DNA from 3 places in the Levilactobacillus sp. HBUAS70063 genome. Region 1 is predicted to be linked to each of the others. Evidence: predicted binding sites of a transcription regulator. Region 1 holds the regulator's gene; each other region holds the start of a gene.
The links. The regulator NrdR, encoded in region 1, represses ribonucleotide reductase genes. The targets are predictions, from matches to a motif close to ACACNATATATNGTGT.
Positions count from the first base shown of each region.

Region 1 (2,274 bases):
CGCTGGGCAAACTGGGGCCGGAGCCCACGGAAGAAACGTTAACACTGGCGTACATGCAACGCATCTTTGGCAAGTCCCATAAGATTATCAAGCCATTTCTGCTAGACCAGTCGCGCATTGCCGGGTTAGGCAACATTTACGCGGATGAGGTTCTGTGGTTGTCGAAGATTAATCCGCTGACGCCGGTTGACACGTTGACGACCGATCAGCTCGCCACGCTACGAAAGGCCATTATCCAGGAGATTGGGCGCGCAATTGCCGGGCACGGCACCACCGTTCACTCCTTCTCCACGGCCTTTGGCGAGGCGGGGAACTTCCAGAATCAGCTACACGTCTACGGCCACGAGGGGGAACCCTGTGAGCGCTGTGGGACCGAGATTGTGAAGATTAAGGTGGCCCAGCGCGGAACCCACTTCTGTCCGCATTGCCAGCCGTATCCGCCGGAAGCTGTGGAAGAAGGTTTGGCCCATGACTGAGGTGTGGGGCTTGACCGGCGGCATTGCCACGGGAAAATCCACGGTCAGTGTCTGGCTCAGACAGGCCGGTTTGACCATCATCGACGCAGATGTGATTGCCCGTGAGGTGGTTGCCCCGGGAACGCCGGGATTGCGGCAGATTTTGACCACCTTTGGGGCGGACTACCGTCAGGCGGATGGGCAATTGAATCGCCATAAATTGGGCCGGTTGGTCTTTGGTCAACCGACGGAACTCCGTCGGTTGGAAGCCATCACCACGCCCTTAATTCAGGCGGAAATCACCCGTCAGCTGGCTACGTACCGGAAACAAGGCGTGCCGGCCATCATGATCGATGCCCCCACGTTTTACGAGGTGGGTTACTTGATTCATCTGGTGGACCACGTCATGGTCGTGGCCACCACGCCAGCGATTCAACGGCAGCGGTTGATGGCCCGAGACGGCCTCACCCAGGCGGCCGCGCAGGCGCGAATTGACCAGCAATGGCCGATTGAAAAGAAGGTGGCCCGCGCCGATGTCGTGATTGATAACGCGGGAACGATTGCCGAAACGCGCCAACAAGTGGTAAAATGGCTTGACACCACTAATTTAGGCTCGTCGTCGGCGATTAAGTCCGACTGAGCAATTGGTGGGAGCTGACCGTGGTGAACGGTCGACGTGTTGTTAACGTTTAAATCAATCAGAACCAATGAAAAAATGAGGTGACCAAAATGCAGTGTCCGCACTGTCATCATAATGGATCGCGGGTCGTCGATAGTCGACCGACCGACGATGGGCGCGTCATCCGCCGGCGCCGTGAGTGCGAGAGCTGTGGCTTTCGGTTCACAACGTTTGAGCGAGTTGAAGTGACACCGCTGTTGGTAATTAAGAAGAACGGGACGCGTGAGGAATTCAACCGCGAGAAGATTCTACGCGGCATCATCCGCTCGGCGGAGAAACGACCGGTGGGGATGGATGTCATGACTAAGATGGTCGATGACGTCGAGAATAAGATTCGCGCGTTGGGGGTTAATGAGATTTCCAGTCAGCTAATCGGGGAATACGTCATGAACCGGTTGGTTGACGTGGATGAGATTGCCTACATCCGATTTGCCAGTGTTTACCGGCAGTTTAAGGATACCGGCGTCTTCTTCAATGAATTAAAAGACATGATGGATAAGGATAAGGCGAAGGCCAAGGACCGGAACCATCGGCAAAGCGAGGCGAAATAGGGCATGGAGGATTCCTGGCACCAATTGCAGCCGAAAACGGGCTTTTTGGTCCGGCTGGCCGACCGCCTGACCGATCAGAGCTGGCAGACGCTTACGCAACTCTATCAGCCGATTATTGGACCGAGTGCCACGGGGCTCTTTTCGGCCCTTTTTTGGCTACCCGAACGGGAAAGTTATCACCGCCACGCCATCTTACTTGCGGAACTGAGCCTCGACTTAGCCCACCTGTATGCGGCGCGTTTGCGGTTGGAAGCCACGGGGTTATTGACCACGCGAGTGAAGACCGAGGACGACCTGTCGAGCTTTGTCTACGAGCTCCATGCGCCACTGACGCCGCAGGCTTTCTTTAAGGATGACCTGCTGAGCGTTCAGTTGCTGGGTGTCGTGGGCGAAGAGCTTTACCAGGCATTGGTGACGGCGAATACGCCGGTCGCCAAGCCAAGCGAAAATGAACAGAATATTACCAAAAATTTCTTAGACGTGTTTCACGTTGATGGGGATGAGCTGCGAGATATTCCCGCGGTGATTACCCATAATCGCGAAACCTCGTCACCAGCCAGTGGTCCCAATTTATCGGCGGACCAGGTCC
Region 1 is NZ_JBANSM010000001.1:35,006-37,279, forward strand. Features, by position in the region: gene mutM (bifunctional DNA-formamidopyrimidine glycosylase/DNA-(apurinic or apyrimidinic site) lyase) at 1-476, shown strand, start outside; gene coaE (dephospho-CoA kinase) at 469-1,095, shown strand; gene nrdR (transcriptional regulator NrdR) at 1,185-1,685, shown strand; gene V8I28_RS00260 (replication initiation and membrane attachment family protein) at 1,689-2,274, shown strand, end outside.

Region 2 (2,274 bases), on a different contig from region 1:
GGATCAGACGACCCTCACAGCCGATGGCACCACCGCTGTGCCGGTGACCGGGACCGTTACGGATTCCGTGGGCGCTGTGACCAACAGTCACCTGACGATTCACGGGACGTTGAATGACGCGAAGTTAGCCGATACGGCGCTGTCCACCAGCGATGCGGCGGGGAAATTCACCGTTTCCGTGCCCGCCGATAAACTACAACCGGGCGCCAACGTCCTGGACCTTACCGCCGAGGATCAGACCACGGGGGCGCTGTCCAACGTGGGCGAGGTGGTCATCACGGTCGGCGAGTTGAAATTTCAATCGGTGAGTGGCACGGCCGCCTATCAGGCCCGGCTCACCGGTTCGCGGCAATTGGTCGCGCGCGACAGTGCTAGCGACCTCAGCATCGTGATTCAGGATACCCGCGCCAAGGGCAACCACTGGCAGCTGACGGCCGCGGCCACGCCGCTAATGGCCGGCAGCGACCCACTCGCGGGCCGACTGGTCTACGTCGATGGGAGCCAACAGACCACGCTGTCCACCGCGGCGGCTCCGGTGATGACCCACACCGACGACGGCGATTCCGCCACCACCGATGTCACCGGGGACTGGACGGCCAACCAGGGCCTACTGCTGGACCTGGACGGTGACGCCCGTCAATCCACGGCGACCTACAGTAGTCAGGTTACCTGGGCGCTGATTAATTCCGTGGCGTCTTAAGATTTTGGCCAAATGAGTACGGTCTTTAGTCGTTCACCGTTGAACGGCCGATTGGGGATTTTTAAATAAAGTGGGTAAGCCGGGAGAAATTTCCCGGCTTTTTTGCGTCACCTTTACATAGCTGAAACGTGCGCAAAAAGGCAGCTGGTTCCGCTTAAAACTGATAACCAAACAATCCAAACCCGGGATTATTCGGTTATCAGCCTTAATGCTCGCCGGCTAATCGCTTTTTGTCACACTCTCTTTTTTCGTTCGCTGCCCCCAACATCTAGGGGGGGATTTTCGACCAATGCGAGGGCGGCCAAAATAATTAAAATTTTTCCGAGGGGTGATTGAAATTATGACCAATTGAACGATCTCAGCGGTCGGTGGTTTACTGGTTAGGGGACTTCCCATTGCCGATGGCGTGAGCTGGCCGGTTAAATGGATTTAGCCATTTTTACCCACTTACAATTAAGCGCTCGGAAAGAAAACTTGAGTCGCACCCGTTAACTATGTTACATAGCGGCTGGATTTGAAATGTCTAGGGACAATCCTAAAATTCTACATATTGTATTTTACTTGGCAACCTGATACCATATGTAGTGCATTCTTGATGACGGGAGCGATGAACATGATGGAAACAAAAACAGCCGCAACGATTTCGTTGTCGGCGGACTTTATTGATCAAGTAACTCGGGAGGTGACACCGCACTGGGGCGAGCTGGGTTGGGTAACCTACAAGCGGACCTACGCACGGTGGCTACCGGACCAGCAACGGACCGAGGAATGGCCCGAAACGGTGAAGCGAGTGGTTGAGGGTAACATTAACCTCGACCCCCGGCTACACGAGGCGCCCGTGGACGCCCAGGTGGTCGCGGACCTAACGCAGGAGGCCCAGCGCCTCTTCAAGTTGATCTATGGCTTGGCCGCCACGCCGTCCGGTCGGAACCTCTGGATTTCCGGAACCGACTATCAGCACCGCAACGGCGATGCCCTGAACAACTGCTGGTTCGTGGCGATTCGGCCGCAAGCCTACGGGGACAGCCACATCGTCCCCGGTTACCTAGCGCCCGACCAGCCGGCGGTTTCCATGCCTTTTTCCTTCATGTTCGATCAACTCATGAAGGGCGGCGGGGTCGGCTTCTCCGTGACCCCTGACAACGTCCGGCAGATGCCGCGCGTCGACCAACGAGTGGACCTGACCATCCTGATTGACCCGGACAGCGTCTCCTACGACGCGTCCGTGGCCCTGGGTGCCGAGGACCGGACCCAATGGCTGGCCCGCCATTCCCTGGCGGATACGCGCTACTACCGCCTGCCAGACACCCGCGAAGGCTGGGTTTTGGCCAACGCCAATTTAATCGACGCCCATTTCACCGGCAGTAATCCCACCCGGCAAACGCAGGTGGTCCTAGATATCAGCGACATCCGGCCCAAGGATGCGCCGATTCACGGGTTTGGCGGGACCGCCTCCGGTCCCATGCCGTTGGTCGAGATGCTCTTTGACATCAACGGGATTCTAAATGCCGCGGTCGGCCGCGACCTGACCGCCGTGGACTGCACCGACATGGGCAATCTAATCGGCAAGACCG
Region 2 is NZ_JBANSM010000006.1:95,837-98,110, reverse strand. Features, by position in the region: gene V8I28_RS10035 (lectin-like domain-containing protein) at 1-700, shown strand, start outside; gene nrdJ (ribonucleoside-triphosphate reductase, adenosylcobalamin-dependent) at 1,317-2,274, shown strand, end outside.
Region 2: the regulator NrdR is predicted to act here: its motif matches at 1,273-1,288, upstream of nrdJ (ribonucleoside-triphosphate reductase, adenosylcobalamin-dependent).

Region 3 (2,274 bases), on a different contig from region 1:
CGTCTTCTTGGCCGTTGGGTTAATGACCATCGTGGGTATCATGGGTGGTCACGCCACTGGTTTGGAAAACTTCACGTACAAGAAGGCCCCATTCGTGGGTGGTTTCCCCGCAATTCTGAGTGTGTTCGTGGTCGCTGGGTTCTCGTTCCAAGGTACCGAATTAGTTGGTATCACGGCCGGTGAATCTAAGGACCCGTCACACAGTGTTCCTAAGGCAATCAATTCTGTATTCTGGCGAATTATTTTATTCTACATTCTTGCTATCTTTGTTATCGCCGCTGTCTTACCATACACGAGTCACGATTTGTTAGGATCTTCTGCTAGCGATATTGCCATCAGTCCATTTACGTTGGTCTTCAGACGGGCTGGTTTAGCCGCTGCCGCTAGTGTCATGAACGCCGTTATCTTAACGGCCGTTATCTCCGCTGCCAATTCCGGGATGTACGCGTCAACACGGATGCTGTTCTCCCTTTCCAAGGAAGGTTACGCACCAAAGCTGTTCGAACGGACTGGTAAGAACGGGATTCCTTACCCTGCTTTGTTTGCGACGACCATCATTGCCGCTTTGACCTTCATCAGTAGTATTGCCGGCCCTAAGATTTACATGTGGTTAGTGGCTGCTAGTGGGTTGACCGGGTTCATCGCTTGGTTCGGGATTGCCTTATCTCACTTACGGTTCCGTCGGGCATTTATCCTGCAAGGTCACAAGCTGTCCGAATTGAAGTACCATGCAAAGTGGTTCCCATTAGGTCCAGTCTTGGCCTTAGTCCTCTGTATCGCTGTGATTGTTGGGCAAGACCCACAATCCTTCTTCACTGGTAACTGGGAACAAGTGCTGGTCACTTACATGAGTGTGCCGTTGGTCTTAGTCCTCTACATTGGCTACAAGATCAAGAAGCACACGAAGTTGATTCCGTTGAAGGACGTTGACGTTTCCCCAGTTCACCGCGATGGGACGCTAAAGGAATCTGCCAATGTTACGAGTGATACGACAAACGATTAGGTTAAAATTGTGTGGGCGATTTTAATTAAATAAAAAAAGTTAAACGGCGACTAGGTCGAGTGAATCCCGACTGGTCGCCGTTTTGTATCCCCCAAAGGGACAGAACGCTAAAATCGCCGAATGGGAATTTCCCACGACATATTGTCTTTTACGGATAGGGTTGGTACAATATGTAGTGTTGAATTTTAGACCGGATGAAAACGATTTCCGGAATGTGCGTAAATCAAAGGAGAGATAGCATGCTTGTACTATCAGGAACAATTGGGGCCGGCAAGACGAGTTTAACCAACTTATTAGCCGAACACTTACACAAACCAGCTTTTTACGAATCGGTGGACGACAATAAGATCTTGCCACTGTTTTACCAAAACCCACAAAAGTATGCTTTCTTATTGCAAATCTACTTTTTAAACAAACGCTTAGACAGTATCAAGGCCGCTAACGCCGATGACGAAAGTGTCTTGGACCGTTCAATCTTCGAAGATTCCTTACTCTTTCATCTGAACGCCGACCTCGGTCGCGCAACCAGCACGGAAGTGGACATCTACGACTCCTTACTGGCCAACATGATGCAGGAATTACCCGACGCCGTTCACAAGAAGAACCCGGACCTGTTGATTCACATCAATATCTCCTTCGAGACGATGTTGGAACGGATCAAGAAACGCGGGCGGTCCTACGAACAGATTGACCACGACCCTAGCCTGTTCGAGTACTACAAGGAGCTCGACCAACGCTACGTGGACTGGTACGACAACTACGACAAGTCCCCGAAGATGCAGATCGACGGCGACAAGCTGGACTTCGTGGAAGACCCAGCTGCGCGGCAACAAGTCTTAAAATTAATCGACGAAAAGATTGCCTCACTCTAGGCAGTTCATCTGAAACGTCATTAGAAAAAGTGCTGACTGCGGTTGGCACTTTTTCTTTTGAGAACCCGTTGATGGCGCAGGGGGATTGGCCGCCTTACCGTTCGCCGGGTGAAAGATACCAGATGATTAGGTAAATAGGGAAGTGCTGGTAGGCCTGAGTCTTGACTGCGGTTGTAGCGGCCTTTTCGATGATCGTGAGCGATTGGGGATGAAATTAACGAGTGGAATATCACCTTGCTGGTTTTGGGGGGACTTAGCCAACCTGGTTGCAAATAGTCTGTTTAGCCGTGAGTGAGTCAAATTTGGTCTCAGCCGTGGGATTTCCCAAGTGATTTTTTTGGGAAATGGCGTCTTTGAGACGTGGGCTGGCGGCTCAAAGCGAGGGCCAAGACCGGGTTT
Region 3 is NZ_JBANSM010000006.1:198,800-201,073, reverse strand. Features, by position in the region: gene V8I28_RS10565 (amino acid permease) at 1-1,003, shown strand, start outside; gene V8I28_RS10560 (deoxynucleoside kinase) at 1,243-1,875, shown strand.
Region 3: the regulator NrdR is predicted to act here: its motif matches at 1,167-1,182, upstream of V8I28_RS10560 (deoxynucleoside kinase).